One region of the Ureibacillus endophyticus genome, then DNA from elsewhere that is predicted to be linked to it. Evidence: riboswitches for the same ligand, from Rfam matches in the RefSeq annotation. Region 1 holds a riboswitch; the other holds the start of a gene.
The links. A riboswitch is a leader RNA that binds a small molecule or an ion and turns the genes downstream of it on or off. The one in region 1 is predicted to bind preQ1.
Positions count from the first base shown of each region.

Region 2: another riboswitch for preQ1. It lies ahead of queF (preQ(1) synthase); the one in region 1 lies ahead of NKR20_RS02320 (QueT transporter family protein).

Region 1 covers NZ_JAMYWW010000001.1:446,264-461,343, forward strand. Annotated here, with positions in the region: gene NKR20_RS02305 (phosphoribosylanthranilate isomerase) at 1-325, opposite strand, end outside; gene trpC (indole-3-glycerol phosphate synthase TrpC) at 325-1,122, opposite strand; gene trpD (anthranilate phosphoribosyltransferase) at 1,123-2,157, opposite strand; T-box leader at 2,254-2,498, opposite strand; gene NKR20_RS02320 (QueT transporter family protein) at 2,681-3,163, opposite strand; PreQ1 riboswitch class I at 3,170-3,214, opposite strand; gene NKR20_RS02325 (ABC transporter substrate-binding protein) at 3,567-4,577, shown strand; gene NKR20_RS02330 (ABC transporter permease) at 4,606-5,637, shown strand; gene NKR20_RS02335 (ABC transporter ATP-binding protein) at 5,630-6,424, shown strand; gene NKR20_RS02340 (nuclease-related domain-containing protein) at 6,672-7,649, shown strand; gene ilvA (threonine ammonia-lyase IlvA) at 7,745-9,004, opposite strand; gene NKR20_RS02350 (IS110 family RNA-guided transposase) at 9,456-10,679, shown strand; gene NKR20_RS02355 (YjiH family protein) at 11,002-12,351, opposite strand; gene bshB2 (bacillithiol biosynthesis deacetylase BshB2) at 12,646-13,323, opposite strand; gene NKR20_RS02365 (YojF family protein) at 13,336-13,686, opposite strand; gene thiD (bifunctional hydroxymethylpyrimidine kinase/phosphomethylpyrimidine kinase) at 13,822-14,655, opposite strand; gene NKR20_RS02375 (uracil-DNA glycosylase) at 14,837-15,080, shown strand, end outside.
Region 2 covers NZ_JAMYWW010000001.1:3,624,566-3,639,645, reverse strand. Annotated here, with positions in the region: gene NKR20_RS18055 (alpha/beta hydrolase family protein) at 1-1,024, opposite strand, end outside; gene NKR20_RS18050 (DUF3021 family protein) at 1,175-1,609, opposite strand; gene NKR20_RS18045 (LytTR family DNA-binding domain-containing protein) at 1,623-2,060, opposite strand; gene NKR20_RS18040 (3-ketoacyl-ACP reductase) at 2,198-2,923, shown strand; gene NKR20_RS18035 (hypothetical protein) at 3,003-3,143, shown strand; gene NKR20_RS18030 (DMT family transporter) at 3,329-4,165, shown strand; gene NKR20_RS18025 (cache domain-containing protein) at 4,492-5,460, shown strand; gene istA (IS21 family transposase) at 5,512-7,011, shown strand; gene istB (IS21-like element helper ATPase IstB) at 7,008-7,724, shown strand; gene NKR20_RS18010 (methyl-accepting chemotaxis protein) at 7,783-8,964, shown strand; gene NKR20_RS18005 (NUDIX hydrolase) at 9,116-9,733, shown strand; gene NKR20_RS18000 (hypothetical protein) at 9,882-10,157, shown strand; gene NKR20_RS17995 (malate:quinone oxidoreductase) at 10,665-12,188, shown strand; PreQ1 riboswitch class I at 12,356-12,402, shown strand; gene queF (preQ(1) synthase) at 12,515-13,015, shown strand; PreQ1 riboswitch class I at 13,026-13,070, shown strand; gene NKR20_RS17985 (VUT family protein) at 13,079-13,621, shown strand; gene sfsA (DNA/RNA nuclease SfsA) at 13,718-14,407, shown strand; gene NKR20_RS17975 (hypothetical protein) at 14,441-15,080, opposite strand, start outside.

The sequences.
Region 1 (15,080 bases):
CATCTTCATAAGTACGAATCGAAAGGGCCTTAATAGATGGGTAACCTAACTTAAAAATAAAATCAGGGTCCTCATTGCCATGGTATTGCACATAATCAAGTCCCACTACATCAACAGCTTCTCGTACTTGTTCCTCAGTCGGATTAACGAAAACACCGACTTTTTTTACATGAGAGGGAACAAGATTCGCAAGTTCTGCAGCTCGTTCAATTGATATTTGTCTTTTACTCGGTGCAAACATAAAACCGATCCATGTAGCACCAGCATCAACAGCAGATAGTACATGTTTTTCTTCTTTTAAACCGCAAATTTTCACCTTAACCATTACTTCACATCCTCTACGACAAAGGGAAGGGGAACTTGTAATGAAGTTAATGCTTCTTCTACATTTCCGCTTCGCATTAATGATTCACCAACTAATACACCGCGAGCACCCACTGCAGCAACTCTTTTGGCATCTTCTACATCCCAAATCCCACTTTCACTAATAAATGCAATGTCATTACGAGCATTAATTTTTTCTGCTAATTTTTCAGTTTGGGCAAGGTCAAGATTAAATGTTTTTAAATCGCGATTGTTAACCCCGATAATTTTTGGATTAATAGCAAATGCGCGGTCAAGTTCTTCATCGTTATGAACTTCCACTAAAACATCCAATCCTAAAGTGGTCGCATAATCATACAGAGCCTTTAGCTTATCATCAGGCAATGCAGCAACAATTAATAAAATCACCGATGCACCTGCTGCTTTTGCATAATCAATTTGGACTTCGTGAATGATAAAGTCTTTATTTAAAAGCGGGATATTTACGTTGTTTGCAATATCAGCTAAATCTTGAAATGATCCTTTAAAAAATTTATCTTCAGTTAAAACAGAAATACAAACAGCTCCTGCCTGTTCATACTTTTTCGCTTGTTCAACAGGGTTTGCTCCTTCATTGATTAATCCTTTAGAAGGAGAAGCACGTTTCATTTCAGAAATTACTTGTAACGTATCAGATTTACGTAAAGCGTCGTACAATGAAATGCGTGATATTGATGCCACATTAAAATTTGGTTCGTTTGCAAGTAGCTGTGGAATTAAGGTTTCTTTATATTCTAAGATTGTTTGTAAAATCGTCATTTACACTGCACGCTCCTTTAAAATCGATTGGCTAAATTCCACAATTGCTTCAAGTTTTTGAAGTGCTTTACCAGAGAAAATGCTTTCTCGAGCCATGTCGATTCCTTCTTTAACTGTAGCTGCCGTACCATAAGCGAAGAAACCAAGACCTGAATTAAGTAAAACGGCATCAAAATACGGACTTTGTTTTCCCTTTAATAAATCTCTTAAAATTACCGCGTTATCTTCTGGCGTACTGCCAACAAGTGCGCTTATTGGGGCAGGGGAGAGACCAAGATTTTCGATATTAAGTGAAAATGGTTTGATCTCACCATTTTCTAATAATGCAAGTTTATTTTCAGAACTTAGTGAAGCCTCATCCATCCCATTAGCACCTGATACTACAACTGCGCGTTCACGTCCTAATAAACGTAAAACTTTCGCGTAATCTTCTACTAAGTCAGGACGATTAATACCAACAAGTTGGGCTTTTAAATTAACTGGATTTGTAAGTGGACCAACCATATTAAAGATTGTTGGTTTTCCAATTTCTCTACGAATTTCACCGATGCGTTTTAGTTTCGGATGGACACCTGGTGCAAAGAGAAAGGCAATCCCTTGTTGTTTGATTAATTCAACAGATTCTGAGACCGTGAAATCATAATGAATGCCTAAAGCTTGTAATACGTCTGAGCTACCGGAATTACTGGATATTTTACGATTGCCGTGTTTTGCAACTTGCACATTATTTGCAGCAAGAACGAATGCTGATGTTGTACTAATATTAAAAGTTTTTAAACCATCTCCACCTGTTCCGCAGTTATCTAAATAACGACCTTCTGGAACTGGTACTTCCACCGCGTTTGCTTTCATCACAGTTGCTAGACCAGCAATTTCTTCAGCTGTTTCACCTTTTTCACTTAAAGCTAAAAGAAACGATTTAATTTCTTCTTTTGGAGTATTATCATCAAAAACGATTTCTGCAGCTTGAACCATTTCATCAAAAGATAAACTTTCTTTTGCATTTACTCGACTAGTGAATAATTGGATACCCATATTTTTGTCCTCCTATATTTTGGATTTAGCAGGTAAGGAATAAGGGTAGCTCTTAGAACAAATAAAAAAGTCCTCTACAAAGGGAAAATCCCATTTGTAGAGGACGATTTGCACCGCGTTGCCACCTCTGTTGAAGTAAAAATTACTTCCACCTTGGCGTGTATTTTCATGAATTGAATCACGAAAAACACTTCCTTGTAACGTAGGAAAGACGTCAACTAACAATGAAAGCTAGTTGCTCTCATAAGGCCCATTCACGCAATTGTCCGCACTAGTTTACACCAACCACTAGCTCTCTTTAGCGTCCAAAATGCGCTACTATTCTTATTCATCAATTTACTCTGCTATTCTCATCTAAACTCTGCTTTGCTCTGACGGTGGTCGCGCTCCCGCAACCTGCTACCGTATCCGAACAATTTGTTAATAGTATTCTAGACTTAACTTTTCACGATGTCAATGTTTTCAGAAAAGTTTTACAACGAAAATAAAAAACCGACAGACATAAAGTCTATCGGTTCTAACGTTAAATTAAATCTTTGAAATTTAAACGTTTATTTAAAAGGTGCATAATTGGCACACCAATAATTAGCACAACAAATTCACCCACAGCACATGTTAACCATGTCCATAAAAATGGTAATTCTAAAGCAAGATTTAATTCAAGGGCGATTATAAACATCGTCACTGTAAATAGAAATGAATTTATAACCATGCGGACTAAAGTATTTTTTACATACTTACAAATCAAAATGAAGATTGCAAGAGTGATAATAGAGTGTCCTACGCCAAAAATTAAATCATAGATGCCTAGTGGTGAGAATAAATTTGCGATAAATACGCCTATTACAACACCAAGCATGTAGCGTGGATTAAATGCTACTAAATGATTAAACATTTCAGATACACGGAATTGAATTTCCGTAAATCCAAATGGGGCAACTAGCATCGTTACTGCAATATAAAGAGCAGCAATAATCCCCGTTGTTGCTAAAAACTTTACTTTCATATTCACTTCTCCTTAGTTTTTTTTCGTGGGATGGTTTCGAACCACGGTGAATGAACACAAAGTAATATATTATAATAGATTGTCACATATGTCAAATTCCTATCAAATATAGTGTGAAATTTACCAATATAGAAAAATGTCGAAATATTGTCATAATGAATTACTTTTTTGATATAGTTAAATGCTAAAATAAACATTATAGTTTAGCGATTTAAAGCGATAAATTGGTATTATAGGGAAACTATTTGACTATTAAATCATTTCAGAAGATTGCCAAAGTTGGTTGACTATTAAATAAGTACAATGTAATATATCGATAAACTCTAATTTTTTCGAATTATTTAATAGATTCGAAAAATTTTAAAGGATTTTGTGAATAAAAAGTCGGGGGGAAAAAAGACACATGAAAAGTAATGTGAAAAAACTTTCATTCTTACTTTTTGGTCTAGTACTTTTACTAGCTGCGTGTGGTGGTAGCGAAAAATCTACTGACAATGCAGAACAAAGTACAGATACTGAAGGTACAGAAGAAGCAAAAACATTTAAAGTTGGTATTACACAAATCGTTGAGCACCCATCTTTAGACGCTGCAACTGACGGTTTCAAAAAAGCACTTGAAGACGCTGGTTTACAAGTAGAGTTTGTTGAAGAAAACGCTCAAAACGATCAAAGTATGAATACAACAATTGCACAAAACTTAGTAAATGAAGGTGTTGATTTAATTTTTGCAAACTCAACTCCATCAGCTCAAGCGGTAAAAGGTGCAACTTCTGATATTCCTATCATCTTCACATCTGTAACAGATGCTGTTGGTGCACAATTAATCGATTCTATGGAAGCTCCTGGTGGTAACGTAACAGGTACAGTAGACTTACATCCTGATACAATTGCAAACACAGTAGCATTCTTAAAAGATGAATTAGGTGCTAAAACTGTTGGTACTGTTTATAACACTGGTGAACAAAACTCAGTAGCTCAAGTAGATCAAGTTCGTGCTCTATTAGAAGAGGCTGGTTTAAAATTAGAAGAAGCAGCAGTTTCAACATCTGCTGAAGTAAAACAAGCTACAGAATCTTTAATCGGTAAAGTTGATTCTTTATACATTATCACTGATAACACGGTTGTTTCTGCCCTTGAATCAGTAGTTGAAGTTGCAGAAGCAAACAAATTACCATTAATGGTTGGAGAACTAGATTCAGTAAAACGTGGCGGTTTAGGTGCTTACGGTTTCGAATACTATGATATCGGTTATGAAGCTGGTCAAATGGCTGTGAAAATTTTAAATGGTGAAGCTACACCTGCAGAAATTCCATCAGCTTACCCAGCAAACTTAAAATTACTTATGAATAAGGCTACTGTTGAGAAATTAGGTCTTGAAGTGAAAGACTCTTGGAATGCAGAGTTATTTGAATAATAGAGTTAGTAAGGAGAGATGATTCATTATGTTTGCAGCATTGTTCGGTTCAGTTGAGCAAGGAATCATCTATGCAATTATGGCACTCGGGGTGTACCTAACATTCCGAGTGTTAGATTTTCCGGATTTAACGGTTGATGGCAGCTTTGTTACGGGAGCTTCTACAGCGGCAATGATGATCGCATTAGGTTATAACCCGATACTAGCTACATTAATGGCAATTGTTGCTGGATTTATTGCAGGATGTATGACTGGTCTTTTACACACGAAAGGTAAAATAAATCCACTCCTTTCAGGTATTTTAATGATGATTGCATTGTATTCAATCAATCTACGTATAATGGGGTTATCTGCAGAAAATGCAATTGTAAAACCAAATATTCCACTCATGAATACTGATACGATTTTTTCACAATTTCAAAGTTTTTGGAGTAATTTAGGCATTGATACAGCATTAACAAATTTCATTAAAAATACGTTAGGCTTCCAAACAGCTCCTTCTACTTGGGGAACAATTTTAGTAGTGCTTATTATTACACTTATCATCAAGTTTATTGCAGATTGGTTCTTAAAAACAGAAGTTGGTCTTGCAATCCGTGCAACAGGTGACAACAAACGAATGATTCGAAGCTTCTCAGCAAACACGGATTCGTTAATTGTGTTAGGTCTTGGAATTTCAAATGCCCTAGTTGCATTTTCTGGAGCTTTAATCGCTCAATATTCAAAATTTGCCGATGCAAATATGGGGATTGGGATGATCGTTATCGGTCTAGCATCTGTTATTATCGGTGAAGCTATTTTCGGAACAAAGACAATCTTCCGCACAACAATTGCAGTTATTGCAGGGGCTATTATTTACCGTATTATTTATGCGATAGCTCTTCGTATCGATTGGTTAGATACATCTGATATGAAATTAATCACTGCAGTAATTGTTATTTTAGCGTTAGTTCTTCCGCAGTTCATTGATAAACGACGTGAGAAGAGAAGAAAGCTAAAAAGACGGGCAGAACGTCTTGGAGAGCAAAACATGGCGCAAGGGGGGAATCACCTTGCTTAAATTGGAAGGTATTAATAAAATCTTTAATGAAGCAACACCCGATGAAAAGATTGCTTTAGACAATATTAATTTACATTTAGCACCTGGTGATTTTGTAACAATTATCGGGAGTAACGGTGCTGGAAAATCAACAATGATGAACATGATCTCAGGGGCGCTAACACCTGACTTTGGAACAGTATCCATTGATGGGAAAGATGTTACGAGACTTCCTGAGTATAAAAGATCTCATTACATTGGCCGCGTTTTCCAAGATCCAATGGCCGGTACTGCACCTTCAATGACAATTGAGGAAAACGTAGCGATTGCATACTCAAGAAATGCTAAACGTAGATTACGTTTTGGTTCAAATCGTGAACGCCGTGATTTCTTCAGAACATCTTTGGAAAAATTACATTTAAATTTAGAAAATCGTTTAAATGCGAAAGTAGGTATGCTTTCAGGTGGGGAAAGACAAGCGTTATCTCTACTAATGGCAACGTTTACAAAACCTGACATCTTACTGTTGGATGAACATACGGCTGCCCTAGACCCATCTCGTGCTGAATTAATTACAAATTTAACGAAGCAACTTGTTGAAGAAGGGAACTTAACAACTTTAATGGTTACCCACAACATGCAACAAGCAATTGATTTAGGAAACCGCCTTATAATGATGGATAAAGGTCAAATCATTCTATCAATTGATGAGGATAAAAAGCCATCATTAACAATCCCAGACCTAATGAACGAGTTCGAGAAAATCCGTGGTGAAAAAATGAACTCAGACCGAGCGTTGTTGGGATAATAGAATAATAGTGTCGCACCTCAGTTGTTAGGGAACTAACACTGGGGTTTTTTTATGCTAAATTTATTTTATGGAAGAAAGGAAATTGATTTGGGGAGTGTTGATATTGCTGGATTTCTTTGAGATAGCTATGTTTATCGAGCGAGTGAAAATTGGTTTTTAGAAAAGGGAATAGGGGCAAATCTGAATTTTGACATTTTGACCAAATAGAGCTTACTTAATAAAATTTGGACAAGGAGGGAGAGAGATGATTGTTTTACAAAGGGAAAAGCCTAATAATCTAATGTTATTAGAGAGTATTTTACGTAGATTACCATTGGAAGATTATGAGTATGAGCATTATAAAAATATCTATATAACCACTAAGCATGGATTTGAGGGTGAAGTTCGCGTTGACCGAGAATGGGGAGAAATCATCGTGCCTTCAAATCATTACTTATTTCATAACTATGAAACAGAAAATGAAGTGAATCATTCCCATCAAATTGATACTATATTTATTTGTAGGAATTTTATTTTACTATTAGAGATTAAAAATATTGGAGGGCAAATCGACTTTGACCAAAAGAAGCATCAATTTATTAGAACACGTTTAGATGGAACAAGAGAGGGCTTTTCTAATCCAATTAACCAAATTGAACGTCATGTCAGATTCTTTAAACGAATGATTTGGAACTGGAATATTGCTTTACCTGTTGAGTATGCGATTATCCTAGCTCAGCCTACAACAATTATTGGAGATGTACCATCGGAAATAGCGATTTTTCATGTAAGTGGACTACAAACTCATATCTATCATTTATTTTCGAAGTATAACTATAATCAAATTTCTGACCAAGAATTAGAATGCGTAAAAAAGAAGTTACTTGAAATGAGGAAGCCTAAAGAATGGGATGTAAATGTTGATCGCAATAAATTAAGAACTGGTGCACAGTGTAAACGGTGTCTCTATAAATTCGTAATGGAGTATAAACATGGACAATTTGTCTGTCCTGTTTGTAAAACCAAAACAAAGGAATCGTTATATGAGGCATTGCTTGATTATCGTAATTTACATGATGTTTGGATTTCAAATAGCGAGTTTAGAAATTATTTAAATATTGAGTCTCGGTATGCTGCAAAACGATTAATTATTGACTTGAAATTAGAGTATAGAGGTTTTAGAAAAGATAGAAAGTATAAGATTCCTAGAAATATTTTAGCTAAATTTGAAAAGCGCCCATAAACATTAGGACCGCCCGTAAATCATCAAAAGCCGCCCATAAACCCAAATAAATAAAAAAGCACCCGAAACCAACTCCGAGTGCGCTAAGCTAAATATTAAACCAATAATCCAAACAGCGTGCTGTCTTTGTTTACTTCCTTAAATTCAAAACCGTTAGTACGCATACGTTCGATTAATCCCTGATAATCTTCTGGTTTGCTAACCTCGATACCAACTAATGCAGGGCCAGATTCTTTGTTGTTTTTCTTAGTATATTCAAATGTTGTAATATCATCATTTGGACCAAGAACAACCGTTAAAAATTGGCGTAAAGCTCCTGCACGTTGTGGGAAGTTTACAATGAAGTAATAAAGTAACCCTTCGAATAATAAAGATTTTTCACGGATTTCTTGCATACGGCTGATATCATTGTTTCCTCCCGTAATAATTGCTACTGCAGTTTTCCCTTTAATTTCATCTTTATATAAATCAAGAGCGGCTACTGGAAGGGCACCAGATGGCTCAGCAACGATTGCGTGTTTATTATATAAATCAAGAATCGTTGTACTTACTTTGCCTTCTGGAACAAGAACGATATCGTCTAAATACGTACGGCAAATTTCATACGTAGTTTGTCCAACACATTGTACGGCTGTACCATCGCAGAATTTATCAATTTTCCCTAAAGTTGTAGGACCATCATTTTCAAAGGCTGCTTTCATACTTGCAGCACCAGCTGGCTCAACTCCGATTACCTTACTGTTAGGTGATAAGTTTTTTACATATGATGCAACGCCAGACATTAGACCGCCGCCACCAATACCACCAAATAAGAAATCAATTGGTGCTTCAACGTCATTCATAATTTCTACAGCAACTGTTCCTTGACCCGCAATGATATCTAAATCATCAAATGGATGGATAAAGATCATGTCGTGTTCTTCACAATAGTCCATAGCTGCAGCTGCAGAATCGTCAAATGTATCTCCAGCTAGAATAATCTCTACATTGTTTCGACCGAACATGCGAACTTGGTCTACTTTTTGTTTTGGTGTTGTTAAAGGCATAAAGATTGCACCTTTAATTCCTAAGTGAGCACATGCAAAGGCTACACCTTGTGCGTGATTTCCAGCACTTGCACAAACAACTCCACTAGTGCGAGCAGCGTCTTCTATTTTTTTTATTTTATAATAAGCACCGCGCAACTTAAATGAACGAACATGTTGTAAATCTTCACGTTTAATATAAATATTTGCACCGTACTTTTCAGATAAATAGTCATTTTTTTGAAGTGGTGTATGTACAACAACATCTTTTAATAGATGATGTGCAATTAAAATATTTTCCACTGCAAATGTTTTTGAGTCAACTTCCATTTTTTTGTTACCCCCGTACTATAGGTTTCAATTGGTAGAACTTTCAAAAAACTTTTTGTTTTGAAAGTTTTATTATATTTAAAATATTTTATAATTCTAACACAGATATCACGCTTTTTTCACAAATATTTATTGAATTCAAAAAATTTAATCGATGTAAACGCTTTATTGTGAACGAACTTTTAACTTTACATAATTGTGGAAGAAAAACATACTAACATTAGTAGTACAAACCAAGGCCATGGTTTGTGCTACTATTTTTTTATAGTAGAAGTGAAGGAAAGTCGAACAGCTCCAGGGACGTATGAGAGTCCGTAAAAAAAACCGGCTAACTTCACATCCTTATATGAATCAGTTTAGTATGTTGGGTCCAAGAGATCGTGTATAAGAAAGTGGAATCGATAAGGCAATGTGAGGACTTCTATGATTGGCTAAAAAGGAGAATAGAATGATGAATCATGTCATTGCGTTAGATGTGAGTAAAGGGAAAAGTTCGGTAGTTATGTATAATCAATATCGACAATGTGAATATGAAGGTGAACTAAATCATACCCGAGTTGATTTTGAACGATTACATAATCGTATTGAAGAAATAACGAAGTTTGATGGACAAGCACCTGAAATTGTCTTTGAAGCAACTGGTGTCTATTCGAAATCGGTAGAAGCATTTTTAAAAAATCATGGTTATACATATAGTCGGATGAACCCGCTTGAAGCGAACCTACAAATGGCAAAAATGCGACGTCATAAGACGGATGTAAGTGATGCACACGAATTAGCGAAAACACACTTTAAAATGGAGCGTGAAACGACATACGTTCAAGAGGATTATTATGAACAGATGCGAGCTCTCACACGTTATTACGATGAAGTGGATGAAGAAATAATTTTACTTAAAAGTCGGATGCATGCGATTTTGCATATGAGCTTCCCAGAGCTTGAAAAACTCATTACACCAAGTTCTGCTTTATTCTTAAATATCGTGCAGCTGTATCCACATCCAGCACTTGTATTAGCCCATTCAAAAACAGTAATTAAAAATCATTTAAAGGCAAATACAAAAAAGAACCTTTCACTTACTCGTGCAGAGAAAAAAGCAATTGAGCTAATCGAAGCAGCGCAAAATAGTTATCCAGCCATTAAACCGACAGATGTTCGATGTGATCAAGTAAAGGATTACGCCATACGGATTGCAGAATTGAAAGATAAAAAAGAAGCGCTTGTCCAACAGATGAAGACGTTATCAAAAGAACGTCAAGAATATCTTGTATTACGTTCTATTCCTGGTGTGGGCGATTCAACCGCTTGTCGTCTGATAGGTGAAATCGGTGATATTCGCCGTTTTAAAAATGCGAAACAATTAAATGCATACGCAGGAATTGATATTATGCGTTATCAATCTGGCAACACACAATATCGGGACCGAATCAATAAGCGTGGGAATAAACATTTGCGAAAAATTTTATATTTCATGATACAAGGGATGCTTATGTTAAAAGAAAAACCCAATCATTTTGCGGATTACTATTATAAATTAAAAAAGCAACCTCAGAGAAAGCCTCATAAGGTTGCGATGATAGCTTGTGTTAATAAATTTTTGAAAGTGACCTTTCAGTTATTAACACGAGGAATCCTATACGATTATGAGTCCGCACTACCAGCTCAGAAATCGTAATAAAACGTAATACAACTATATCATATAGACCTTTCGAAAAAAATAAAAATCGTTAGGTTTTTTCGGCATGAAAAAATTAGTTTTAGAAGGGAGGGGTACCCCTCCCTTCTAAAACTAATTCATTAAAATAAAAGAAATAACTTAAATATACTTGACTAATCGTAAGAAAAGGAGTTGTCTGAAAAGTCATTTTGAGACAACTCCTTTGCGACGAGGATAGTGGAAATTTATTTCGACTACCGCAGGAGCAATAATTCATAAGATATTTTTATCAAGAAAGAAAAGAGGTGTCCAAAAAATTATTACTTTTTGGACACCTCCTTTAGAAAATAATATGTGCAATTAAAGCAACAATCGGAATTGAAATGATTGTACGAATTAAGAAGATAATGAATAAATCCCAAATCTTTAACGGTAATTTCGTTCCTAAAATTAATCCACCCACTTCTGACATATAGATTAATTGTGTTACCGAAACGGTTGCGATAAAGAATCGAGTTAATTCTGATTCAATGCCAGATCCTAAAATAGAAGGTAATAACATATCAGCAAAACCAACGATCATCGTTTGAGCAGCTTCATCAGCGAAAGGAATTTGTAATACTGCTAAAATTGGCTCAAACGGCATACCTAAAATTTTGAAGAAACTAGTATACTCAGCAAGAACTAATGCGATTGTACCGAATGCCATAATAACAGGTGTAATGGCAAACCACATTTCTAAAACGTTTTTAAATCCAGAACCAATAACTTTACCTAAACTTTTATTGCTTTCTGCTTTAGTTAATGCGCTGTGTAATCCGTAAGAAAAAGTGTTGAATCCTTCTGGCACGTCTTCAAGCTGAGCATCAGGCTTTGTTCCGTTAAAATTTGTGTCGGCTTTTCCACGTAATGGGAAAATGCGCGGCATAATAAGAGCTAGGATAATACTAACTAAAATTACTGTTCCATAAAATTGTAAGAAGTATTTATTTAAATTAACTGTTTCAAGTACAACGAAACAGAATGTAATTGATACTACTGAGAATGTTGTGGCAATCGTTGCTGCCTCACGAGCCGTATAGTTTCCATCTTCATATTGTTTAGAAGTTAATAAAACCCCGATTGTTCCGTCTCCTACAAATGATGCTAAACAGTCAATAGCAGAGCGACCTGGAATTTTGAATAGGGGACGCATGATTTTTACCATCATAGAACCGAAAAACTCTAGTAGTCCGAAATCAGTTAGTAATGGAAGTAATAATCCAGCGAAAAGGAATAATGAGAACATCATTGTAACCAGTCCGCCATCTGGTGTAATTAAAAGTCCTGCTGTGTTGTCGCTAGTGAAGCTTTCAGGACCTACTTGGAATAAATACATAGCTGCGAAAATAACAGCTAAAATACGCATACTTGTCCAAAACCAATTTACACGGAATAAAGAATCCCAAAGTGTACGATCTTTTTTCTCTGGTACAAACTTAATAATTACTGCACCCACTGCAGCAATGATAAACACGATGAATGCAAACCAATGGATAATCGGTGCTACTTGTGCAGAAAGTGTATTTGCTAAAATGGCAATAGGTACCTTAATTCCGTTATCTGTATTAATTGGTGTGATAAATAAAAATATACCTACTAATGAAAGAACGATAAAAAGGAGCCATGTATAAGATGTGAATTTCTTCATGATGTTTTTACCTCTCTGTAATTTTTGTTTTGAATATTTATACACTATAAGGCCTCTATATACAATTGTAAATATGTTTTGGGAAAGTAAAATTATTCTGACTATTTGGGCTGTATACAAAATGAATAATAAGAATTCATAGCGGGAAAATTGCATACTTTCTTAATATAACATTGAGTGTCTGCGTTGAATATTTATTCATAGTTATGTATGGGTTGGTAATAGTTACTCGAAAAAATAGGGAGACTACAGTAATATAGTCTCCCTAATTTAATGAATAAATATTAATCCTAATTAGTCTTCAAAATGATATTGATAAAACTTTTCGTAGTGAAGCCAACTGTCACTCATTGGTCGGCCTTCTTCAACTCGTTTTGTGCTTTCTTCAATCATCCAAGCTGTCTGAGAGGCATGGGCTTGAAGTGCTTTTACCTTTTCTTGTTTTACACTGCTAACATCAATAACAACATTCGGCTCACCAATTTCGGCAACAGTGTTATTAGCAAATGCACAAGCATAAACAGTAGGACGATTTTCAGGTTTCATACGGCGAACTGCTTCCATTACTGCACGTGCCGTTGCTTCGTGATCAGGGTGAACAGCATAACCCGGGTAAAACGTAATAATTAGAGAAGGATTTAATTCATCGATTAAATCTGTTACCAGTTTCACCATTTTCTCATCGTCTTCAAATTCTACTGTTTTATCACGTAAGCCCATCATACGTAAATCCTCAATACCCATTACTTCACACGCATCTTTTAATTCTTTACGGCGAATTTCAGGTAATGATTCTCGCGTTGCAAATGGAGGGTTTCCAAGGTTTCGTCCCATTTCCCCTAAAGTTAAACAAGCGTATGTAACTGGGACTCCCGCATTTCTGTATAGACGAATTGTACCGGCTGATGAAAAAGCTTCATCGTCTGGGTGAGGGAAGACAACTAAAATTTGACGTTGTGGTTGTAAACTCATGTGTTTCACTCCTTAATAAGAAAATGGTGTTTCACTTATTTCAAGTGCAACAGCAAGTTTTCCTGTATAGTCTAACCCAGCCATAAGTAATCGACCTTGTTCATCCAATTCGTAGTGGGTAATTCCTTGTGCGTAGACCCAACCATGTTCCATCTTTAAACCAACACGATGTGGCGAATCTTCAATAATCTTTGCTAGTTCATAGCGAATTTTTGCATTTCGAATAAAAGCTCCTGCATTAAACACCTTCTCATCAAAATGAGTTGCATATGCTCCATTCGTAGTTTCTAGATGAATATAGACGTCTTTGTTCGCAAAAGAATTAAGCAACTTTTGGAGCTCATTCGTTTGTACTTCCTTCATCTTAATTCTCCTTTCACATCTATTTACTAATATTATAGTAAATAATGTAACTTTATGAAAAGAAAAAGAAAAATACCCGGTACACAAACGATTCTGAATATTGTGAATTGTTTGTGTACCGGGTACGTTTTATAGTTAAATTTTATTTATAATCACTTCTGGTGCACCAAGGCGAGGTTTTGCGCCGTGGTATACAGGACCCACGAATTCATTCAGTTTCCAGCCGTGTTTAATACCAGCTGCCACGAATTCTTTCGCTTCAAAGATAGCCTCTTTTACTGATAGTCCGTTTGCTAAGTTAGCTGTAATACTTGCTGCAAAAGTACATCCAGCACCGTGATTATAAGGTGTATCAACTTTCTCTGTTTCTAGTAAATAGAAGTCACTTCCATCGTAAAATAAATCTACTGCTTTATCCGTTTGAAGTGCGCGGCCACCTTTAATCACAACATTTTTAGCACCAAGAGCCACGATTTTTTCTGCTGCGACTTTTAGTTCTTCAATTGTTTTTGGTGTGCCAGTGCCTGCTAATTGACCAGCTTCAAATAGATTTGGAGTTGTTACAAGGGCGTTTGGTAGAAGATAAGTAATCATTGCATCTACAGTACCGGGATTTAGTACTTCATCTTCACCTTTACAAACCATTACAGGGTCAATTACAACATTTTGAACGCCCGATGCTTTAATTGCTTCGCCTGTTGTTTGAATGACTTCTTCTGTTGATAACATACCTGTTTTTAAGGCATCAATACCAGTTGAAAAGGCAGTTTTTAATTGAGCCTTTAATACATCGATTGGTAAAGTATGAACTCCGTGAGCCCAATTATTATCTGGATCCATCGTAGCAATCACAGTCACGGCTGCCATGCCATAAGTATTGTGCTCCTCAAAAGCTTTTAAATCTGCTTCTAAGCCAGCTCCTCCAGATGCGTCAGATCCTGCAATCGTTAATGTTTTTTTCAATGACATTTATATCGACTCCCTTAAATGAACTAAAGTATATTCAGTATAAGTTATATCTGACTGTGCTAAAATGGTCAGAATTATAAAATGATGTGTGGTCAGAGGTGTGAATCTTGCTTAAAATACATAAAATCTTCTATTGAAACGAATTGCACAATGAAGTACGGTGAAAGTGAGGTGAAACGATTTGAATACAGTATTTGATAATGACTGGCAAGATATCCTTGCAGAAGAATTTGAAAAAGATTATTTCATTAAATTGCAAAAATTTGTTGATGAAGAATATAACATAACAACAGTTTATCCACCAAGAGAGGATGTCATGAACGCCTTTACGACGACACCTTACTCTAAGGTGAAAGTGGTTCTGCTAGGGCAGGATCCATACCATGGTCCAGAGCAAGCCCATGGACTGTGTTTTTCAGTAAATA
Region 2 (15,080 bases), 3.2 Mb from region 1:
CGTCAGTGTAGATATTCAATATAGGAGTTGTATACGTATGGTTGCTTGCTTCTATTATATTTTGTTGTTTATTAAATTTTAATTCACTGAAAAATGGAGCATCTAAATTTACAACAGCATCTATGTCTTCTCGTTTTCCCCCTACCCAAACACTTGCTGAGCCACCCATAGAGTGTCCAAATACCCCTATTTTTTCAGGATTTATTAATTGATAAACAAGGTTTGTATCAGTTTCAGTCTTTTGAAGAATGGTATCAATGACAAAATTTATATCTTCTGTTCGGAGTTTCATCCACTTTTGAAATAGCTCAAAATACTCTTCATTTGTATAAATACCTTTATTCGAATCCATAACTTCCTTCATATATTCATTATTAATGGTCGTAATCTCACCCATATCGGAAACAGTAAAAAAGGAATGATAAGGATGGTCGATGGAACAGACAACATAACCATGGCTAGCTAACTCTTTAAAAGTTGATGCATTACTAGCTTTAACACCGTTCGCTCCATGAGAGAATACCAATAGTGGATAAGTACCTTTTGCTTCTTCAGGATACCAAAATTCAACATTTACACTTCGATTGTTATAAGGGTTTTCAAACTCTTCTTTTCGATTTTCATCCACATATGTGAAAGTCGCTGTAACAACTTTAAATTCCCCTGTTACTTCGGGCTTGTGATATTGTGGGAAAATGATAGCAGGTGTAAGGGCCAAAAAGAAGATACATGTTGTAAAGAATGTATTGAAAATGATTCTAGAATTTTTAAATTCTTTAGTATATGCTTTTTGACGAATTAATGAGATTGTTGCCAATCCTGCTGATATTGTAAACACGGTCGTAATTAATACCCAACGGAAACTCCAAGTAATTATCGGTGAAAGAATTAGTATTAAAAATACAATTAGTACAGCAATTCTCAGCCAATTTTTTATCTTTTTATGATGTTGTTTTGTAGCAATGCAGTAAATAGCATAACCGCATTCTAAAACCAATGTAATACAAAATAATACAATCCCCATTTTTTCAAATTCCCCTTTAGTTCAAATTTGGTAATTTGAGAATAGGAAATTTTGGAGTGGAAATCTACAAAAAATCGATAAGATGCATTTTGAGCTATGTAAGATGCAATAGAGGTGTTCCACATGCGTTGAGACACCTCAAAATAACAGCTATTCCTCTAAGCTTTTTCTTAATAAATGGAGCTTTTCATTAATCTCATTTGATACTTTCTTATCTTGTTGCCAAGAGAGTAGACGGACTATGCAATAAATGACTGCAATCTGAATGGCAAGAATGGATTTGCTTATTACACTATCTACAATTCCAGTTATTGAAGCAAGAGTAATTAATAATGCCTCTAATGCTAAGAAATGAATCACCATTCTTATACGACTGTTTTTTTCACTTAAATTATTTGGAGAATATAGTATAAACCCAAGTAGTGAAGCGAAAAATGAAAATGCCATCACAATATAAATGGATTTCAAATCGAAAGAGGCTTCTGGATAATATAGTTGGCGTAAAAACGTAAGGATTATAATAATCAGCGCAAAAATAATTAGGAATTGCTGAAGTACCTTTTTGATAAATTCAGATAACTGCATTTTTTTCCTCCTCTTATAAACCAAGCATCGTTTTAAGATTTGGTACGTACTTACGAGAAATCATAAGACGTTCTCCATTATCAAGTAGTGCTTCAAATCTACCGCTAAAGGAAGGTGAAATGTGAGAGATTTTAGCAATATTAATAATAGTTGATTTTGATGCTCGGAAAAATTTTTTCCCTTTGTACATTTCTTCAATTTCATAAAGTTTGTTTTTCACTTCATATACTTTGTCTTTGCAATAAATAAAAACTTTCCCTTCTACTGCCTCAAAATAATACACATCTCGAAGTTTAACTTGATGATATTTATCATTTTCATGACCAACTATAGTAGTGAGATTCAATTTTAATTGATTCACAATCTGATTGATTTCATTATTTACTTCATGACATCGAATACAAATTTCCTCTTCTTGGTTTTTATTAATCACTTCGATCAAAACTTTCATAACATGCCTCACTTTATAAATGGCTTTAATAGAATTTTAATTCATAGAAGGAAAATGCGAAATTCAAATTAATGCCAAATAATAATTAAAGCTGTATAATGGGAGCGGAATTCGTACTACTGAAGGGAGATAAGTATATGGCACAATCATTAACAGGAAAAGTTGCATTTATCACAGGAGCAGCAAGAGGAATTGGGAAGGCAACTGCATTACTTTTAGCAAAAGAAGGAGTAAACATTGGTTTAGTTGCAAGAACTGAATCATCTTTAAAAGATGTGGCTTCAGAAATTGAAAGTTTTGGTGTGAAAGTAGCGTATGCTGTAGCCGATGTATCGTCAAAGGAGCAAGTGGATACAGCAATTGCCTTTTTAACAGAAACATTAGGAACTGCGGATATTTTAATTAATAATGCAGGTATTGCATCTTTCGCTTCTGTTTTAGATATGGATCCTGAAGAATGGAAAAAAATTATTGATGTGAACTTAATGGGTACGTACTATGTAACTCGTGCTGTATTACCACAGTTAATTGAGAAAAATGGTGGGGATATCATTAATATATCATCGACAAATGGTTTAAGCGGTGCTGCTACTTCAAGTGCTTATAGTGCATCAAAGTTTGGTGTTATTGGGTTCACTGAATCACTAGCACAAGAAGTTCGCCGAAATAATATTCGAGTTTCTGCTTTAACTCCAAGTACAGTTGCTACAGATTTAGCCCTCGACTTAAATTTAATTAAAGAAAATAATGAGAGCAAGTTAATGCAACCTGAAGATATCGCAGAATTTATCGTGAATCAATTAAAGTTAAATCCACGTATTTATGTAAAAACAGCGAGTTTTATTGCAACTAATCCGTATTAATTAGATATAAACTAGTTAGCCTTAATCAAGAAAGTACTATAAACTATGAACTATAATATTTTTGTTGGAGGATTAACTAGTGAATTTAAAAAAGAAATGGATTGTATTTTTCGGTGTAATTATCATTCTTATTGCCGGAATTTTAGATATTAAATTTCAAGGATTATTCTTTCAGATGCTACCTGAATCTATGCAATCCTTCCTAAGTGATTTATTTTAACAGCAATAATTAGTCAGAGAAAATTTACGGAAAGTAAACTTCTCTGGCTTTTTTATGTTTTCATTAAAATCTGTCTCTAGTTTTAGGGTGTCCATTGACAATTATTTTCTCTAATTGTAGGATTCATTTAATAGAAAATAGATTTATATTAAACTAACGTCGATCATCAGAGAGAGGGATTTTACATGTGGATTGTAGCAGCATTGATGACAATGTTTTGTTTTGGTATTTCAAATATGATTTTCAAGATTACCTCAGGAAAAGGTTTATCAAAAGTACATTTGCAGTTTACCTTCTACCTTGCTGCCTTTTTAATCATGCTCTTCTATGGAGTAGTTGTAGAGTTTTCACCCTTTAACGCATTAACGATTATTCTTGGTGCGACCATTGGAATATTAAATGCAAACGGAAATATTCAAATGTCTAAGGCTTTTGAAAAAGGACCAGCAAGCATTACTTCTCCATTAATTAGTACAAATACGATTATTCCGTTATTAAGCGCGGCACTTATTTTTCATGAACATATTACTCTATTACAATGGATCGGTATTATAGTAATGCTGAGTTCTGCTGCAATTATTCAATATGTACCAAGTAACAATATACAAATTGATTATAAGCCATGGCTATATCATATTTTATTATCGATTGGTTCATTTGGTATACTTGGTATACTAATGAAAACTTCTTCTAACTTACATATTGATTCAGTTAATATTCTTGTCAGTATGTATGGTGGTGGTGCTGTCTATCTATTTATAAATAGCTTCATCATTAAGGAAAAATGGCAGCGCACTGAATTTGCATTAGGTACTATGATTGGTTGTATTAGTGTAATAGGTTATAGTAGTTATTTTTTCGCTTTAAAAACTGGCGTTGCAAGTATCGTCTTTCCAATAGTCAGTTTAAGCTGTTTGGTTGTCGTTTTAGGCAGTTGTCTATTATTTAAAGAAAGACTTAAAAGTTATCAAATTATTGGAATTCTTACAGCTGTTGCAGGAATTGTATTAACAAAGATCTAATAAGGAAGCCACCATTCATTTTCAGAATGGTGGCTTATTTATTACAACTTTATTATTCTATCGTGGTTGTTGCAGTTATAAAATTCAGTATTTCTGACATTAGATTTCACACCTTCACTAAGTGGCATGTAACCAACATTTGTTTTTATGTAGGAAAGAAAGAGGAGAAACATATTTTAAATGGTAAAATAGTCCAAAAATTTAAAAACCATAAAAAGGTAAAAATATTACTTACAGATAATGTAATATTTTGGTATTATCTTTTTAATTTAATATTATTGTTCTAATAACGTTTATTAAAATTACCCTTAAGAAGGTGGAAAAACATGTCGATGTCACTGAAGAAAAAATTAGTTATTCTATTGATGTTATTAATGACAGCTATCATTGCTTGTACTATTCTATTTTCTTTTATTGAGAGTTCAAAGATGAAGAGTAACTCTCAAAAACTAACTAATGAAATTGATCAGCAATCAAAAGAATTAGTCAGCCAACAATTAGAACAGTTAACAAGTTCGATTTCAAATCATATAGTGACTGTAGAGCAAGAGATTGATAAGAATATGTTAAATACAGCCTACCTTATTCAATATATGGACTCTACAAACAGCCTTTCTACTGAAGACTTAGAACAACTAAAACAACAAACAGGGATGGCAGATCTCTATTTAACAGATGAAAATGGTATTTTTACAACAACTACTGAAGAAGCGGCAGTTGGCCTAAATTTATTTGATATTTGGGATGGATATAAAATGCTTCTTACAGGGGAATCTACTTATTTACCTTCCAACTTAAAGATTAAAGAGGAAACAGGAGAAATTTTTAAATTTACTGCAATCCCTAGAACAGATGGTAAAGGCATTATAGAAACAGCATTAAATGCTGAAGAAATTGAAAGATCCATCTCAACTTTTATTCAACAAGATAACACGATCCAAAGTCTATTTTTAGTTGATGCATCTGGTCTAGTATTAACTGAAAATATTAACGGTAATTATGAAGGGAATTGGAAAAAAGGCGTAACAATCAATGATCAAAATGTACAAGCCGTAATGGAAAATGGCGAACCCATTTTAAAAGTACAAAAAGAACAAGTTTCTGAGATTTATTACCCAATAAAAGTTGATGGGAAAACGATATACGTCATTTATTCTCAAATTGATGCAAATCCATATTTTCTTGCATCATTATCAGCTAATGAAGCGTTAATTGATGGTTATGGCAAACTAAAAATGTACCATTCGGACATTAATTTATGCATGAAAAAACCACTTGTCAACATTATCCAATAAAGTTACACTCCTCGTTGGACCAACAACGTTTAACAGGAGGTAATATAGGAGATGTTGCAAGTGGTAGAAATTAATTATATCAGACATGAAGTTAATCATAAAGGGCGTTCCTACAAGGAAGTTGCAGAAAGCGTAAATCATGATCAACGTACAGTTAAAAAGTACGCTGATTTAGAAGAGTTTCCACAAAAGTTAAAGCAAAAACGCAAATCGCCCGTATTAGATGCCGTAAAACCGATCTTAAATAGTTGGCTTGAAGAAGATTTAAAAATGAAAAAGAAGTTCCAGCGTACTGCAAAACGCATGTATACGCAGTTAGTTGAGGAACATGGATTTAAAGGTTCAGCAAGAACTGTAAGACGTTATGTTAGCTCGCGAAAAGAAGAGTTAAAGAAAGAAGCAGAAAGTGCTGTACTTCCATTAGAGGCGCATAAAGGTACTGCACAAGTTGATTTTGGGAAAGCCCCTTTTAAATATGCAGGGGAAATAATAGATTTACCATTTTTAGTAATGTCTTTTCCTTATTCAAATACATTCTACTTTCAGGTATTTCCATCCGAAAATACAGAATGTCTATTAGAAGGTCTGCAACGTATATTTAAACGGTTAGGTAGCGTACCTAAAACAATTCGTTTTGACAATCTTTCACCTGCGGTTAAAAAGATTCACGCAAAGGGAGAGCGTGAGTTAACGGACATGTTCGAACGTTTTGTTTTACATTATGGATTCGAATATGAATTCTGTAATCCTGGCAAGGGAAATGAAAAAGGACACGTTGAAAACATGGTGAAGTATTCACGAAACAACTATTTATTACCTGCGCTATCGCTTACAGATTTAAATGAATTGAATGAGCAATTATGGGAAAAGGCTGAGAAAGACTGGGAACGGATTCACTATGAAAAGAAGCGAAAGCAGTCTGAACTTCATTTAGAGTCCGTCGCAAAACATTTAGTTTTACCAGAAAAGGAGTTTAATTGCGCTCGTATCATGACTGCGAAAGCAGACAAATCTGGATTTGTGCACATCGATTCAAAACTTTATTCTACTTCACCGCGTTTTGCGCAAAAGAAAGTGTTCGTAGAAGTTCTGTATGATGAAATTCGGATTTTAAACGAAAACTATGAATGCATTGTAAAGCATCCGAGATTGTATGGCAATCAGGCCAAATCTATGGTTTGGCAACCTTATTTAAAATTATTGGCACAACGGCCAAAAGCAATTAAATATTCGGGTGTATATGATCATTTACCATCAGAATGGCAAGCCTATTTAAAAGCCTCTACGGAAGATGAGCAAAAGGCAGCACTATCACTTTTAGCAGAATTAATGACCGTAGCTACATTTGGTCAACTAAACGAAGCGTTGATGACCGCATCTAGTAATGGGCATCCTTCGGCTGAACAAATTAGGCAGGCTTTTAATGCACAAAAATTCAATCAGCAGCTCTATCAGGACATTCAAACCTCTGAGGAAATCCCTAAACTGCCAGAAGTGACTAGAGGTTCAAGTCACTATGATGATCTTTTTAAAATGGAGGAGAAATCATGACGCAGCTACTAGAGGATTGTGCAAAACGTTTGAAATTAAGTCAGTTACGTTCACATATTGCGGAATTAACCGCTGATCAAATTCAGTTTCTAGAGCAGCTCTTTACACGAGAAATTGAGCATCGTGAAGCAACAAAACTGAATTTATTATTAAAGCAGGCGCAGTTGCCTCAAAGTGGTCATGAGCCGTTTAATTGGCAGCATGTGCAACTAGCCAAAACATTATCGAAAGAGGATTTATGGGATGGACAGTTTATCTCTGAAAAGGAGAATCTTATTCTTTACGGTGGTGTAGGCACTGGAAAAACTTACTTAAGTCGTTGCATTGCATTAAATGCCATTACTAAGTTTGGTCATAAAGTACGCTTTTACACAATTGCAGGACTCGTTAATCAACTGATTGATGCGAATCAAAAAGGGCAGCTGAATAAATTAATGAACCAAATTGATAAATTAGACCTCCTTATTCTTGATGAGCTAGGCTATATTCCGTTAGGAAAAGAAGGGGCAGAGCTTCTCTTTCAAGTGATTTCGATGTGTTATGAAAAGCGTAGCGTCATTATTACGACGAACCTTCAATTTGGACAATGGAATCATGTATTTGGGAATCAAATTTTAACAGAGGCGGTAATCGATCGCTTAATCCATCATTCACATTTAATCATCTTTACTGGAGAAAGCTATCGATACCGTAATTCTAGTATTCGAAAATAAGTAAAAATAGTGTTGGCAAGTGGTCGCAAAATTAATGACCATTTATTACATTTTTTGATTGCCAAATGCATTAATTGAGGCGCAAGGAGCATTTACAAAATCTAGTACAAATATAGCAATTGCAGTAATAGTAGTAACAGTGTTATTCATCAGTCTATTAATTTTTATCATTACAAAATTCTCAAACAAACTACAAAGATTCTCTGGAGTTTTAAGAAATATGAGAACAGAGGGAGATTCTGTTTCTGTAGGTACTAGAGATGAAGTAGAATTGAAAAAAATACAAGAATCTATCCAATATGTAATTGACGAAAGCAAAAATGTATTTAAAACAATTGAAAAAAGCACAGAAAATTTAACGTATGTACAAAGTGATTTTAAAGATAAAATGATCCACATGTTAGAAAATATTGGACAACTTTCTCAGGCAGTTCATGATTCTGCTATTATTAATCAAAAGCAATTAGAAAATGTAGAATTAGGAAATGAAATCGTTTCTAAAATGAGCAATGCAGTAAATCAAGCAAGTGATATTAACATTAAGTTGAAGGATGTCTCCGTTAAAACAACGAATAATGCTAATAACAGCATTGAGGGACTTAAAAAAATGTCAGACTTTATTAAAAAGATTGGTTTTGAGACTAACACAAACCAACGAAGACTTGAAAAGCTACAAAATAATTCTACTGAAATTAGTAGCATTATTTCAGTGATTCAAGGAATTTCTGAACAAACGAATCTCTTAGCTTTAAATGCATCAATTGAAGCAGCAAGAGCAGGAGAAGCTGGGAAAGGTTTTGCTGTAGTAGCAGAAGAAGTTAAAAAGCTTGCAGAAGACAGCAAAGCTGCTACGGAAAAAATAGGGGAAATTCTACACGAAATTCAAATTGATGTAGCTGCTACAAATGAAGCAAACTTAGAGCTAACAGATTTTATAAAAGGTAGTCATACGGATGTAGAAGCATCTGTTGATCAGATTGAAAACTTGATTAGTGAAACGAAAAACACTGCTACTGAAATTAATAATTTAAATATGCAATTTGCAATTTTATCATCCAATGAAAAAGATGTTCAACAAATCTTTACCCATTTAAATGAAAGTATTGAAAGAAATGCTGCCAATAGTGAAGAGTTACTTTCAATGATTATTGAAGTAGAAGAGACATTAGAAAAATTAAAACAATTATTTGAAAAGGTTCATAATAGTACAATTGAGTTAGAACAGGTAATTGCATATTAATAAATAACCCACTCGAATCCTATCGAGTGGGTATGTTTTTTTAAAACTTACATATATATTTAGATTAATGTATGTCCTAGCTTGTTACTTTTAATTAGAATAAAATGATAATTAAGGAATGATGAAAATGTTTAAAGTAATGGGGGAGAATATGTTCTTAGAAAAACTGAAAAATCAAATACAGCAGAATAAATTTCATTTTATCGGTGAAGAGACAGCTTTTAAGTCAGCAGTTTTGATTCCCCTTGTGGAAATAGAAAATGAATGGCATATCCTTTTTGAAGTACGTTCCTTCACTTTGAGAAAGCAACCTGGGGATATTAGTTTTCCTGGTGGAAAGATTGATGATACAGATTCATCTCCACTAGCTGCTGCTTTAAGGGAAACTTCCGAGGAGCTTGGCATAAATCCTAAAACAATAAATGTTATTGGTGAATTAAGCCCCTATATTGCATCCCCTTCATTTGTCGTATATCCTTCTGTTGCAACACTGGATTATCATCAGCTTTCGTTCAATAAAGATGAAGTCGAAGAGGTGTTTACAGTACCTGTTAAATGGCTTTTACAATATGAGCCTTATATGCACTCAGTATCTGTTGAAATTGCTCCTAAAGCTGATTTCCCGTTTGAAAAAATTATGAATGGAGCAAATTATCAGTGGAGAACTCGTTCTATAGAAGAATGGTTCTTTGATTATGGAAAATATACCATTTGGGGATTAACAGCAAGAATTTTAAAACACTTTGTTGAGCAATTAAAGAAACTGTAGTTTATATTTGATGAGAGTCTCAAAACAAATTTTCAGACACTCCCGTTTCCCATATTACGAAATCCTATGTATACATATTTTGTGTTCCTCTTTACAATACTATGCTTTAGATAAGCATTATCTAATCTAAAAAGAGAGGAAGGGAAATATGGCAAAACATACGGATCAAAGTTGGAAACAAGATCACCCAAGTACTTTATTTAGTAACTCTGTTCAAAAGGCAGACCGCGCAGTTAAGCAGGCAATGTCACACCCACAAGAAATTGCGGTAGAGCATGCATTTAATGCCATTTCACATGCAGAGAATGCAAAAATGAATGCAATAGAACATAATGAACATATGGATATCATCGAGCAAAATATAGCACATTTAGAACAATTGAAACAGCAAATCGAGGAAGTACAAGATATAGTGGAAGATTAATTAATAGGAACGTTATTCTGCTCCAAAGGGGCAGAATAACGTTTTTTATTGTCTGTATATGGACATGTGTACTATTTAATAAGATGTTCTACTAGGAATGAGATATACTAAATATTTGAATTACTATGTCACAAATTAATTGTCACTTTTTATTGAACTAAACTGTAAAAGGTATGAAATTTTCTCTTACTTGTATATCTTTGGATATAGGTGCAAATAATGATGGCTTAAATTTTATTGTATTAATGGTATAATAGGTCACGTTAGTAATCTTACTTTAAATTTTTACTTTGTTTTTAATGATTTTATTTGAAACATCTTTTCACTAGCATTTTATAGGTATTATCATATAATAGTAGATATTTCAATCTATAAATATTAGTGTTATACTATATTGAAGATTTAATAGATACAGAAAAGGTGTGTTCTAGGACAGTCGACTTTTGAAACACCTAAGGAGAGCGCCTACATCTTTTTTGAAAAATAGGGGAGATAAGGAAGGTTATTATGAGTAACAGACATGAACAAACAGACGTTATCTTAATCGGTGCTGGGATTATGAGTGCGACTTTGGGAACGTTACTAAAAGAATTAGTACCAGAATGGGAAATTAAAGTGTTTGAAAAGCTCGAAAAAGCTGGAGAAGAAAGCTCTAACGAATGGAATAATGCAGGTACAGGTCACTCTGCGTTATGTGAGCTAAACTATACTGTTCAAAAACCAGATGGCTCTGTAGATATTAGCAAAGCTCTTAAAATCAATGAACAGTTCCAACTTTCAAGACAGTTCTGGGCATATCTAGTTGAAAAAGGCTTAATTCGTAACCCACAAGATTTTATTATGCCTCTACCACACTTAAGTTATGTACATGGGGCAGATAACGTTAAATTCTTAAAAAATCGTTTCGATGCAATGTCAAAAAGTCATCTATTCGAAGGTATGGAATTCTCTGATGATCCAGAGACACTAAAAGAATGGATTCCACTTATGATGAAGGATCGTGTATTCAACGAGCCATTAGCAGCTACAAAAATTGACTCTGGTACAGACGTAAACTTCGGAGCTTTAACACGTATGCTTGTTGACAACTTAGCACAACAAAATGTTGAAGTTAACTACAAACACAGCGTTCATAGCTTAAAACGTACTAATGATGGTCAATGGGAAGTTGTAGTACATGACCTTGATGGTTGCAAAGCGAAATATTATAAAGCGAAATTTGTATTCCTAGGCGCTGGTGGAGGAAGCTTAGAATTACTACAAAAATCTGGTATTCCTGAAGGTAAACATATTGGTGGATTCCCTGTTAGTGGATTATTCTTAGTTTGTAATAACCCAGAAATCGCAGAACAACACCATGCAAAAGTTTACGGAAAAGCGGCAGTTGGTGCACCACCAATGTCAGTTCCTCACCTTGATACAAGATATATTGATGGTAAAAAATCATTATTATTCGGACCGTTTGCTGGATTCTCACCTAAATTCTTAAAAACTGGTTCATATATGGATTTATTTGCTTCAATCAAACCACATAACCTTACAACGTTATTAGCAGCAGGCGTTAAAGAAATGCCTTTAACAAAATACTTAATTCAACAACTTATGCTTTCAAAAGAGCAACGTATTGAAGAATTACGTGAGTTTATCCCTAATGCTAAATCAGATGATTGGGATATCGTTATTGCTGGTCAACGTGTACAAGTTATTAAAGATACTGAAGCTGGTAAAGGTACGCTACAATTCGGTACTGAAGTTGTAAGTGCTGCTGACGGTTCAATTGCAGCATTACTTGGTGCATCACCAGGTGCTTCTACAGCTGTTCACGTAATGCTTGAAGTAATGAAAAAATGTTTCCCACAAGAAATGAAAGGCTGGGAACCAAAAATCAAAAAAATGATTCCATCTTACGGTGTATCATTAGTAGAAAATCCAAAACTTTTCAAAGAACTTCTTGATTCAACTGCTAAAACTCTAGGTTTAGATAAAGATCAAGCAACTTCTAATGAAGAGAAAGTATTAGAAACAGTTTAATAAACTTTGAACCTTTAATCATCCTGATGGTTAAAGGTTCTTTTCTAATTAAAATACCCTGAAACTTTAAATATAAACTTAACGCTAAGTTAAAATTTTATAAGTTATTTGACGTTCATTTCTGTTTCATATATTATTATTTTAGTAAAAGAATGTCCCGTACTTGAACGGGAGAGGTTCATAGCTGAAACCCTCTATAAAAAACTATGGAAACATGTCTATTACGCCATGTCCATAATTGGATGTGGCTTTTTATATGTTTTTATCATTTTTTATAGACGCCTCTCTTACAAGTATTGGGAAACATACATAAGGGAGGCTTTTTTATGTCTGGCAGAGGCCATGAAGAAGGTTTGAAAGACTTAACTTTACTAGGAAATCAAAATACAAAATACGCATTTGAATATGCACCTGAAGTATTAGAGGCGGTAGATAATCTTCATTCAAATCGAGACTATTTTGTTAAATTCAATTGTCCGGAGTTTACGAGTTTATGTCCATTAACAAATCAGCCGGATTTTGCAACAATGTACATTTCATACATTCCAGATAAGAAAATTGTAGAGAGTAAATCGTTGAAACTTTACTTATTTAGTTTCCGTAATCATGGGGATTTCCATGAAGATTGTGTAAATATTATTATGAACGATTTAATAAAGTTATTGGACCCTCGTTATATTGAAGTTTGGGGGAAATTTACTCCACGTGGTGGTATTTCAATTGACCCATGGTGTAACTATGGAAGACCAGGAACGAAATATGAGGAAATGGCTAATTATCGATTAATGAATCATGACCTTAACCCGGAAAAAATTGATAACCGTTAAAATAATCAACAAAAAAGAGGTTCTTAGCTGACCCTCTATAAAAAACTAAGGAGAGACGTGAATATGAGAATCTTATTTTATTTATTATCAATAGTCATTGCCAATGTAGTAACTGCAGCATTTGCACCAATGCAATTAGGGATATTTATTGTACCAATGGGAACGCTTTTAGTTGGAGCAACTTTCATTTTCCGAGATCTTGTACAAAATAAGTATGGTCGAAAAAAGACCTATTTGTTTATTTTTATTGCATTAGTTTTATCTGCGGTTGTATCTTCCATGTTAGGCGACACATTAATGATTGTAGCAGCTTCAGCGATATCATTTTTAATTTCTGAAACTGCGGATACCGAAATCTATTCACGTTTAAAAGTATCAATGGCATGGCGTGTATTCTATAGTGGAATTATTGGTGGACTTCTGGACTCAGTAATTTTCGTAGTTATTGGGTTAAGTCCATTAGGAGCAGGAGCTTTACCTTGGGAAGCAATACCATTTGCTATAGCAGGTCAATTTATCGTAAAGTCATTGATTCAAATGATTGGAGCAATTGTATTTGGGAAAATATACAGTTTAAACGGGAAACAAGCTATTACAGAATCATAATTATTTAAAAGATCATCTCTTGATGGTCTTTTTTTATGTTAGATATTAAAATTGATAAACTATATTTAGGGAAGTTGGTCTTTAAGGAGCGAAAAAATGAGATATAAACAAGTTGTACAAGGTACGTTAATTAAGAGAATGAACCGATTTGTTGCAGAAGTATCAATTAACGATAGTGTAGAGCGGGTACATGTGAAAAATACTGGACGATTAAAAGAACTTTTATATCCCGATAACAAAGTGCTTTTGGAAAAAAGTAATAACCCTAAAAGAACTACTAATTATTCAATCATTGCTGCTAATAAAAATGACAAATGGATTAATATCGATTCTCAAGCACCGAATGCAGTAATATTTGAAGCGTTAAAGGAAGGAAAAATTAAGGAAATTGGGAAAGTTGATTTCTTAAAAAAAGAAGTAACATTTGGTGAGTCACGATTTGATTTTTATTATGAAAATGGTGATGAGAAGGGATTTATAGAGGTAAAAGGTGTAACGTTAGAGAGAAATGAGGTTGCTAGTTTCCCAGATGCACCTACTTTAAGAGGAATGAAACATGTACTTGAAATGTGCCAAGCAGTTCAAGAAGGTTATAAAGGCACAATATTATTTGTAATCCAAATGAAAGGATGCAAAAGTTTTACCCCGAATCGAGAAATGGATCCAAATTTCGCTGATAGACTTTTACAGGCAGCCCAACAAGGAGTACAAATTATTGCCTATGATTCAATTGTTGAGGAAGATAGCTTATTTATAGATAAGCAAATTCCAGTAAGCTTGATTTAGGGGACTATTCCAAATAGTCCCCTAAACAAACAATTATTGTGGATAATGAAAGGCATAAATGAACTGTACAAAATCTTCAAATGGAAGGGAGGATTCACCAGGGAGCTCTCCATTTCCATTAACACTTGTTCGAATAGATTTACCCCAAATTTGTAAGCTATCGTTATTTGGATTATAAAAATAAACACGCGTTACGCCTTTTGGATCATTTTCAACACGTTGAATGAGGATAGCATGGGCACCAAGCACTTGACCTGATCGATTGTAAATTGTAATGCCTACCGGTTGAGGCAGTCCTCTGTTGACATTTGGATTATTAGTGGGGTGATAATAATAATAAAAATTATCTAGAAAATTCAAATCACTATAGATATCTGAAAACCCCGACCATATCCCTGTTATATGAAAGGCAGGATTAATCCACTTATGAGGATCTTGCCCCCGACCATCTGCAGCTTTTAACATTTCAAAGTAAATTGAATCAAGATGTGGTACTACCAAATAGGAGATAAAATCAATATGCTCCTCATCTTCTAAAGGAATTTGTGGAAGTGAGTTTGACGAGATTTTTTTCCCTTCAAATTCTATTGTCAAGTTTGCTGTTTTTAAGAAGGTGTTTATCATATTTAACAACATTGTTGGCTCATTTTGAGACCAATAACTAAGTGCTCTT